Regions from separate parts of the Bradyrhizobium sp. LA6.1 genome, predicted to be linked through region 3. Evidence: riboswitches for the same ligand, from Rfam matches in the RefSeq annotation. Region 3 holds a riboswitch; each other region holds the start of a gene.
The links. A riboswitch is a leader RNA that binds a small molecule or an ion and turns the genes downstream of it on or off. The one in region 3 is predicted to bind cobalamin.
Positions count from the first base shown of each region.

Region 1: it holds a riboswitch for cobalamin, as region 3 does, so the genes downstream of both, ABIB99_RS08140 (TonB-dependent receptor) here and ABIB99_RS21120 (DUF1636 family protein) in region 3, are expected to answer to the same signal.
Region 2: it holds a riboswitch for cobalamin, as region 3 does, so the genes downstream of both, ABIB99_RS02545 (TonB-dependent receptor) here and ABIB99_RS21120 (DUF1636 family protein) in region 3, are expected to answer to the same signal.

Region 1 is NZ_JBEPQK010000003.1:209,342-212,614, reverse strand. Features, by position in the region: gene ABIB99_RS08145 (TonB-dependent receptor plug domain-containing protein) at 1-766, opposite strand, end outside; gene ABIB99_RS08140 (TonB-dependent receptor) at 763-1,842, opposite strand; cobalamin riboswitch at 1,957-2,170, opposite strand; gene ABIB99_RS08135 (hypothetical protein) at 2,246-2,467, opposite strand; gene ABIB99_RS08130 (hypothetical protein) at 2,955-3,167, opposite strand.
Region 2 is NZ_JBEPQK010000001.1:569,477-572,749, reverse strand. Features, by position in the region: gene ABIB99_RS02555 (FixH family protein) at 1-325, opposite strand, end outside; gene ABIB99_RS02550 (hypothetical protein) at 428-793, opposite strand; cobalamin riboswitch at 1,022-1,229, shown strand; gene ABIB99_RS02545 (TonB-dependent receptor) at 1,430-3,273, shown strand, end outside.
Region 3 is NZ_JBEPQK010000008.1:34,370-37,642, forward strand. Features, by position in the region: gene ABIB99_RS21110 (cobyric acid synthase) at 1-1,072, opposite strand, end outside; gene cobO (cob(I)yrinic acid a,c-diamide adenosyltransferase) at 1,099-1,734, opposite strand; cobalamin riboswitch at 1,775-1,996, shown strand; gene ABIB99_RS21120 (DUF1636 family protein) at 2,093-2,467, shown strand; gene cobW (cobalamin biosynthesis protein CobW) at 2,464-3,273, shown strand, end outside.

The DNA of each region.
Region 1 (3,273 bases), on a different contig from region 3:
TGACATTTGCGCTCCACTTCTCCTTCGGACGCCTCAGCAGCTCCAGTCCCGCCGTTGCATCCACTGCGCGGGTAAAAGTGTAGTCGGCACGAACGCGAAGCCGGTCGGTGATCGCAGCCGCGACGAAGCTCTCCGTGCCCTCCGTGATCGCCTTGCCGATATTGGTGTTGGTGCTCGTGAACGTCACGGGATCGAACGTGCTCTGGATCAGGTCGGTAATGTTGTTACGGAAGTAGGTCGACCCGAAGCGGACACGATCGCCAAACAAGGGTTGCTCGAAGCCGGCGTCGTATCCGACGCTTTCCTCGGGCCTGAGGTTGGGATTTGCAAAGAAGAAGAACGCGGGAAAGCTGACGTAAAGCTGGTTGAGCGTCGGCGCCTTGAACCCCGTGCCGTAGCTTCCCTTGAACTTCGTATCCGTGACCGGCACGATCACGGCAGACGCCAGACGAAAGGTCGGATGCTCTCCAAACCGCTCGTTGTCGTCCTGCCGGACATTGGCCGTGAAGAAGATGCGATCCCGGAACTGGGACTGCAGCTCCATATATCCGGCCTTGTTGACGTTTTGCGCCGAAACCGTCGCCGTTTGCAGTGTTTCGGTCTCATGCTCCGCGCCAATGATGACATTGTTGTTGGGCGCGAGCTGGGTCGTGGTGTGCCAATCATACTTGACGCGGTCGCCGGTCGTGATCGTGGCCATCGCGTCGCCGGGCGAGATGTTGTAGTTCCAGTGATTGGTGTAGTTGACGCCGAAATAGCTTTTCATCCGGTCGTCGAGAGCGGACCAGACCGCCTCCCCGCGCGTGAAGAGCTGGTGCACCGTCTGCGTGCTTTGCGCGGCCGCGGGAAAGCTCGCGGATGTGACGGGATCGAAGGTGTCTCCGGTAAGCGCAGGGTGGCGTCGGTGTACCGCGCCACGCCGTTGAGCGTGAGGTTTTCGCTCAATTCGGCGCCAAGCTTCGTCGAATAGGTCATGTTGTCGTAATAGTTGCCGATCGCCTTCTGCCCCGGCGGCAGCAATTCGACCGGTGTCACCGGCACGTCGTTCGCGTGGAAATGCGCGACGTTGAAGGCATAGTTGAAGTGGTCCTGTGAGCCGCTCAGACCTGCAGTTTGATTGAACGTTCCGAACGAGCCTCCCTCGACCGAGCCGGTGGCGCGGGCGGGACCGTCGCCCTTCTTCGTCACGATGGAGATCACGCCACCCAGCGCGTCTGCGCCGTAGAGACCGCCCTGCGGACCGCGCAGGACTTCGATCTGCTGAATGTCGGAGGTGAGCAACTGGCCGAAATCAAACGAACGGTTCGGGTTGCCGGGATCGCTGACATCGATGCCGTCGATCAGGACCTTGGTGTGGTTGGAATTCGTTCCGCGCATGAAGATCGACGTCTGTCCGCCCGGACCGCCGGTCTGCACGAGGTTCAGGCCAGGAACCGCGCTCAGCGCATCGGATGCGGTCCGGCGCTGATCGCGCTCTATGTCTCTGGCGGTCAGAACCGTCACCGAGCTCGCAACCAGATTGGTCGGAGTGACAACGCCCGTCGGACTGACGACGACCGTCGGAAACAGGTTGGCCGCGGATACCCCGGCAACCGGAGACGACGCCGGCACCAGCTCGGGCTTCGGCAGCCGAGCGACGCGCCGCTGCTCGGGCTGGTCGGGCGCAGGCCGCGCGGCTCGCGGCTTGGCCGCACGCTCGGTCGGCGCGACCTCGACCGGCGGCAGCAGATCGGGCGATGCCGACTGCTGGGCCCGGGCGATGGACAGATCGAGCGAATACAGGGAAACGAACGCGACAACGCCGGCGCGGAAGCGCCTGGCGGCAAAGACAATACGGGACACTCTTGTAACCTCGGTATGACGTCAGTGGCACGTCACAGCGAACGAGGTTTCACGGCGGAGCGTTCGATTGCTCCGGTGAAGCTAATGTCTGTACTCCCCGACCGACATCTTCGCGTGTGACCACGGCTGACGGCAGGTCTCCTGGCTCGCGGGTCGTTACCTTACGTCGCCTTCCCAGGACCGAGATTCCCAGTGGCATATGACGAAAGATTCACCGCTTACAGTTGCGGGGGCAGCCGTGGCGTTGAGAATATCCCGGTATCGGGAAAACCTCGCACCACGTTCCCTTTTGATCTCCGTGAGGAGAACCGTCACCGGCCAATCTACGGGGCGGGCAAGCGAAGAGTCAATCGGCCGGTTGCATCACGGTCAGAGCGCCGCACCGGAGATTGAGCCGGCGCAATCAGGCCGGCTCCCGCTCCGAACGCGTCCTGATCATCGCCCGCTCGCCGGCATCGACGAGCTGGCCGATGCCGGTGCGGCCTGTGAGCGCGCAGCGGATGATGTTCTCGGCAACGGACCTGCGAAAGCAATGGTCCTCGCCGACCGGGCGATTGCGGCAGACCCGATCCAGCGCCAGCTTCATGTTGATCCGGGTGCGGGTGTCGAAATGCTCGCTGATCATTCGCAGGGCCTCGATGCGTTGATGTCGGAGCGGAAACGCGTCGGCGTAGGCCGGGTTCCAAAAACGGACCGCGCAAGGCGTTGCGCAGAACCGACTACGCCCGATCTCTTGGTCCTGTGACGGGCGGGCTACGCCCGACCTCTTGGCCGCTGGGCCTGAGCCCAGGCCGCGGTGACGTCGCGCAGCGGAGCGTGATGCGCCGGATCGGGGTCAGCTCACCGGAGGCCGAGATGATGGCGGTCTCCTCGCGGCGACAGCGCGGGCATACGAAGCGGACCTCGTGCGGCGACGAAGACCAGCTCGAACGTTTGACGTTGGCCGCCATCGGCCATGCATCGCAATGCGAGCACGACACCAGGAACCGACCGGGATCGAGCATACCCATTCCATAGGACTCCGCGTCCTGCCTGCCGCTTCAATGACTAACCCATGTGAATCGTTCCGGTGCCCGAGCACCCTCAGCGCTAGCTCCAGCCAGCGCCGCCGCTCAGTGGGCACCCTTGAGGGTGCATGACGTGGTGCAGGTGACGGTGTTGCCGTGGTCGCACGCCTTGCAGGCGGCAACGCACTGGTTCATGTCGCGGGGATTGTAGGAGCTGTAGTTCCGCATCGCACAGACCGGGGTCGAGCCGGTGATGTCCTGCTCCTGGTTGCAGGCGGCCGTCATGAGCGCGAAGATGAGGACTGCGAGAAGGCGCATGGGATTGCCCTGGTGAGGAGCGGCAAAGCGACGTCAGCGAGATGCGCTGCACCGCAACGGACCTCGGCATTCCCAATGCGAGCAATCATGATCGCGACGCTCGCAT
Region 2 (3,273 bases), on a different contig from region 3:
GCGTCATCTGGTAACGGCCAGCCATCGGCAGGTCCGTCTTGAACGCGTACACACCAGGCTCCCTGGACGGCAGCGGCGCGACCGCCGACTCCATCTCGGCCATCCCGTCCGGAGCCATGTCGAGGCGGGTCTTGAAGATGACCGCGTCCGGTATCGGCTTGCCGGTCTGCCGGTTCGTCAGGCGAACGGCGAGCGTGACATCTTCGCCCTTCTTCATCTGCGGAGTGACGGGCTCGAAGGCGTAGTCGCCCGCGCCCGCCATCGCGGCGGAAGCGGCAAGCGAAAGGGTGGCGGCGAGAGCCGCGGTGCTGATCTTGGAAAGCATTGTCCTGTCCTCATGAATTGATCTTTCGCCGTGGCGCGTGAAGCGCGCACGTCAGTCGTCGTCGCGAGCAGGCCTGCCGCTCGCGTCTCGGGCTTTGCGAGATCAGATTCGAGGAGGTCGGAAAGGAGGACTGCCGCCGCGGAAGGAAACGACCTGATCCGGGGGGATAGCCATCGTGCTGGCCATGACGGCGAGACGTTCGAACGCCACGGGCCGGACATCACCGAGCGCGATGATCCCGCCAACGCAGCAGAAGCCCATCCCGCACTTGTAGCCGCCGCTATGGGAGCCCGTTCCCTTCATGTCGGGACAACAATCGTCCATCGACATGTCGGCGTCGCCGCTCATGTGCATGGCCGCCTGCATGCCATCCGACGACATTGCGAGGTTCGCGGCGGACGCGCCAACCGGCAGCATCGCCAGGGATATGGCGATGGCGACTGCCAGGATGGTACGGACGAACTGCATCAATATCGACTTACCTTGTCGGGCCGGAACTCGACCTCAGTAGCATATTCGGACACCAGCAGTTATTGATCGTGGTCAAGCGTTCGTTACCCAGGCTCGTCCAGAGGCCGGGTTGGACGTTTCGACGCGGTCCTTCGGACTATCGTGCAAAACAGCAACACAAGGCCACCATCGACCCACCGACCCGTCCAGCAGCCCGCGCGGATGTTGACGCGCTCATCCCCTGATGCCAGTTTCGTGATCGGTAGTGTCCGCAAGGACTCTTCAAGGGAATGCGGTGCGTCCACCTCGGTGGGCAATTCCGCGGCTGCCCCCGCAACTGTAGGCGGATAGCCGACGACCAAACGAACCACTGGAGCCCCGCTTGGGCCTCTGGGAAGGTGGTCGAAGGCGATGACCCGCGAGCCAGGAAACCTGCTACCAGCCATGGTCACGCGCGAACGCATTGGGCGGGGTGCCCTGATGTCGGACAAGTAGCCGGTGCATCCGCCGCCTGGGGCGAAGGTGGATGACTAAGGCAACCGCGGTGACGGTTTGTTTGCGTCGCCGCAGAGCGTTGTCGTGCAAAATCTTCATTTCCGTGCTGGCGCAAGGCCAGCGTTATCGCGTGCTTTCCTGATTACTCTGCTCTCGTCGGTGTCCTTGTCGTCCGCGGCGCTCGCGCAAAGCGCGGCGCAGGACAACCGCTCCCGGGAGGTCGGTCCGGTGATCGTGTCGCCGCCTGCGCCGCGACAGGCTCCTGCCGTCAGCCCGGGCACTCAGAAGCAGCGCGCGGCCCGGCGCGCCGCGGGACGCAATCGTGGCGCCCCTGCTGTCGCCGTTCCGGCCACGCAAGCTCCGAGCGGCCCGGTGCAGACGCCGCTCAACACGGCAGCCGTCACCGACGTCGGCTCCCGGCTCGGCATCACGGCGCGCGAGATGCCGGCGACCGTCGAGGTCATCAGTCAGCGGACGATGCAGGACCTGGGCATCCGGACCACGACCGACGTCGCCAAGGCTGCAGTCGGCGTCACCGGCGGCGATGCGCCCGGCGCGCCCGCCATCTTCTCGATGCGTGGTTTTTCCGGCGACCAGATCTCCACGCTCTACAACGGCATCCCGATCGGGCCGTCGACCATGACCGGCCGTCCCATGGACGTGGCTGGCCTCCAGCAGGTCGAGATCATCAAGGGACCGGACTCGCTGGTGGCGGGCCTCGGTGCGACCGGCGGCGCCATCAACTACGTGAACAAGGCGCCGCACACCGGACCAATCGTCAACGACGCCTTCACCTCCTACGATTCCTTCAACGGCTATCGCGCCGGTTACGGATCGGGCGGCAGCACGCTGATCAACGGCCTCGACTACCGCTTCGACATCAGCCATTTCAACAACAAGGGCTTTATCGACGACACCTATTCGAAGCTCAGCAACGTCTCGGGCCAGCTGAACTATCGCGTCAACGAGAACCTGAGGATCTGGGGCGCGACCGAATACAGGCAGGACAACGACCGCTTCTACTGGGGGACGCCGCTGGTGCCGGCGAACGCGCCGGGCATCGTGCCGACGTATGGCGTCGTCTCCGGCCTCTGGAGCAACTATTACCTCGGCGGCGGCACGCCGGTCCCGGTCACCATCGACGCGCGCACGCTGACCACGAACTACAACGTGCTCGACAATCACAGCGGCGCCAACGAGCTCTGGCTGCGCAGCGGCTTTCAATGGGACATCACCAACAACATCTCGCTGAAGAGCCAGGTCTACGGCTATGACGCCCACCGGCACTGGTTCAACAACGAGATCTCGTCGTTCGACCAGACCGTAGGCAATTTCGCAGGCGCGCAGAGCATCTACCGCGAGCGCTTGGCGCTCGATCACGCGCAGCGGCTCTACGGCAACATCACCGACCTCACCGTCAATTCCAACGTCGGCGGAATGGACAATCGCTTCGTCGCCACCGTGGCGGCGAGCAGCAATCAGTTCAACGTCTCGCAGGACACGCTGTTCTTCAATGACTACGTCGACCTCCTCAACCCGGATCGGGGGTTCTATGGCCCGCGCGCCGACGAGAAGATCTATACCCATCTCGACACCGCCTCGCTGTCGTTCGAGGACCGGCTCAAGCTGACCTCGACCTTCGCGCTGATCGGCGGCATCCGTTTTGAAAATATCGAGCTGTCGCGGACCCGCTTCGACGAGAATGGCCTCCTGAAAGCCAACTATCCTTTCTCGAAGACGTTCAATCCGGTCACCGGACGCATCGGCTACACCTGGGACATCGCGCCCGGCGTGATGCTTTACAGCCAGTACGCGACAGCAGCCGACCCGACGGTGGCGAACATCTTCATCCTCAGGCCCACGACGCCGCTGCTGCTGACGACGTCGCGGACCTACGAGACCGGCGTGAAGCTGCTGTCGGCCGACAAGCGCGCGGAGGCCACGTTCTCGGCCTTCGACATCGAGCGCAAGAACGTCTACGTCCCCGAAAGCGGCATCCTCTT
Region 3 (3,273 bases):
CAAGACCCGGCGTGTCGCCGGCAGGACCTTCGATGCCATCGGGGTCTGCGACGCTGCGCCCGAGCATCTGATAGCCGCCGCAGAGGCCAAGCACATGGCCGCCGCGGCGATGATGCGCCAGGAGATCGATGTCCCAGCCCTGCGCGCGCAGGAAGGCGAGATCGCCGCGGGTGGACTTCGAGCCGGGGATGATGACGAGGCGGACGTCACCGGGGATAACTTCGCCCGGCCGCACCATCACGAGATCGACGCCAGGCTCGAGCTTGAGCGGATCGAGATCATCGAAATTGGCGATCCGGGATAGCGCGAGGCAGGCGATCTTGCATTGGCCCGGCTTGCGCGCATCGCTCAGGCCCAGCGCATCCTCGGCCGGCAGCTCGCCGGCGCGCGCGAACCAGGGCAGCACGCCAAGGCCGCGCCACGCGGTCTTCTGCTCGATCAGTCTATAGCCGTCGTCGAACAGCGAGGGATCGCCGCGGAACTTGTTGATGACGAAACCCTGGATCATCGCGGCATCGTCGGGGTCGATCACCGTCTTGATGCCGACGAGCTGGGCGATGACGCCGCCGCGGTCGATGTCGCCGACCAGCACGACCGGCACGTAGGCCTTGCGTGCAAAGCCCATATTGGCGATGTCGGCCTTGCGCAGGTTGACCTCGGCCGGGCTGCCGGCGCCTTCGACCAGCACCAGATCGGCGCGCGCCTTCAGCCGCTCAAAACTCTCCAGCACCGCGCCCATCAGCGACGGCTTCATCGCTGCATATTCACGCGCCCGCGCGGTCGCGATCCGCTTTCCCTGGACGATGATTTGTGCGCCGACATCGGTCTCGGGCTTCAGCAGCACCGGGTTCATGTCGGTGTGCGGCTCGACGCCGGCGGCCAGCGCCTGAAGCGCCTGGGCGCGACCGATCTCGCCGCCGTCGACAGTGACGGCCGCGTTGTTCGACATGTTCTGCGGCTTGAAGGGCAGCACGCGCAGGCCGCGCCGCGTGAAGGCGCGGGCGAGGCCGGCGACGATGAGCGACTTGCCCACGTCCGAGCCGGCACCCTGGATCATCAATGCGCGCGCCATGGTGTTTTCAGAACCTGGGGCCGTGCTCAGAACTCGACGCCGGCTTGCGCCTTGATGCCGGAGCGGAAGGGGTGCTTGACCAGCGTCATCTCGGTGACGAGATCGGCGATCTCGATCAACTCGTCCTTGGCGTTGCGCCCGGTGAGCACGACATGCGTCATCGGTGGCTTGTGCGTTTTCAGGAATTCGACGACCTCGGCGATGTCGAGATAGTCATAGCGCAGCGCGATGTTGATCTCGTCGAGCACGACCATGCGCAGATTGGAATCTGAGATCAGCTCCTTGGCCTTCGCCCAGCCGGCCTGTGCTGCGGCGATGTCGCGGGCGCGGTCCTGCGTCTCCCAGGTGAAACCTTCGCCCATCGCATGGAACTGGCAAAGCTCGCCGAAATGGCCGGTGAGCAGGCGCCGTTCGCCGGTGTCCCAGGCGCCCTTGATGAACTGCACGACCGCGCAGGGGAAGCCATGGGCGACACAGCGGACGATCATGCCGAAGGCGGAGGAGGACTTGCCCTTGCCGGCGCCGGTGTGGACGATGATGAGGCCCTTCTCGCCGCTCTTGGTCGCCATGATCTTGTCGCGGGCGACCTTGATTTTCGCCATTTTCGCGGCGTGGCGGGCGTCGGTTTCCTCGGCCGTTTGGGTATCCGGTTCAGGCGTCATCTGACAGGGTCCTTCGGCTTGACAAGAGGCGGCCGGGGGCAAATGGTGGCCCGGCGTTGGTTCCTGTCCTATGACAGGCGAAGAGGGAATGCGATAGGGTCCGAATCGACAAGATTCGGCTCCAAACTGCAGCCGCCCCCGCGACCGTGACCGGAGAGATGCCCGAAGCCACTGATCCCCCAGGGGATCGGGAAGGCGGGGATCGAAGGGCCAAAAGCCCTGCTCCGCAAGCCGGGAGACCTGCCAGCGCGGACGAGTTTTGGACCGGCGGACGGGGTGTTCCGCGACGGGGAAACGGACCTTCGGGGGAATGGTCCGTGTGCCTCTTCGCCTCCCGCTGTTTATCCTGGAAGAGGCGATGACCGTCACACTTCACGTCTGTATTACCTGCCGTGCCGGCCAGACGCTCGACGAGGGTGAGACGACGCCCGGCAAGCGCCTGCATGGTGCGATCCTCGACGCCGGCGTGCCCGAGGGCGTCAATGTGGTTCCCGTTGAATGCCTGTCGGCATGCAGCCAGGGCTGCTCGGTTGCGCTCAGCGCGCCCGGCCGCTGGTCCTATGTCTATGGTCGTCTGTCAGAGGCCCATGCGAGCGACGTGGTCGCGGGTGCTGCGGCCTATGCCGCCGCGCCCGACGGCCTCGTGCCCTGGCGCAGCCGTCCCGAAATCTTCCGCAAGCAATCGCTTGCCCGCATTCCCCCCATTGCCGTGTTGCCGGAGGCCGCCGAATGAACTCGCTCGCAAAAGTCCCTGTCACGGTGGTCACCGGTTTTCTCGGCTCAGGCAAGACGACGCTGATCCAGCATCTGCTCGCAAACCCTGGCGGCAAGAAGCTCGCAGTGCTCGTCAACGAGTTCGGCAGCGAGGGCGTCGATGGCGAGATCCTGAAATCCTGCGCCGATGCCAATTGTCCGGAAGAGAACATCGTCGAGCTCGCCAATGGCTGCATTTGCTGCACCGTTGCGGACGATTTCATCCCGACCATGGAAAAGCTCTTGGCGCGGCCGGTGAGGCCCGATCACATCCTGATCGAGACCTCGGGGCTTGCGTTGCCGAAGCCACTGCTGAAGGCGTTCGACTGGCCTGAGATCCGTTCGCGCATCACGGTCGATGGCGTGATTGCGCTGGCCGATGCCGAGGCTGTCGCCGCCGGCCGTTTTGCGCCGGACCCGGCTGCCGTGGAAGCGCAGCGCGCGGCGGATGGAAATCTCGATCACGAGACGCCGCTGTCGGAAGTGTTCGAGGACCAGATCGCCTGCGCCGATATCGTGCTGCTGACCAAGGCCGATCTTGCGGGCGCTGCAGGGATCGAAGCGGCCAAAGCCGCCATCACCGCCGAGATGCCGCGCCGCGTGCCGATGCTCTCCGTCACCGATGGCGCGATCGATGCGCGTGTCATCCTCGGCCTTGGCGCTGCCGCAGAGAACGATCTCGCCGCGCGCCCCTCGCATCACGACGGCGAGGAGGATCACGAGCACGACGATTTCGCCTCCGTCGTGATCGATCTTCCTGAAATCAGCGACATCGACGCACTGGTC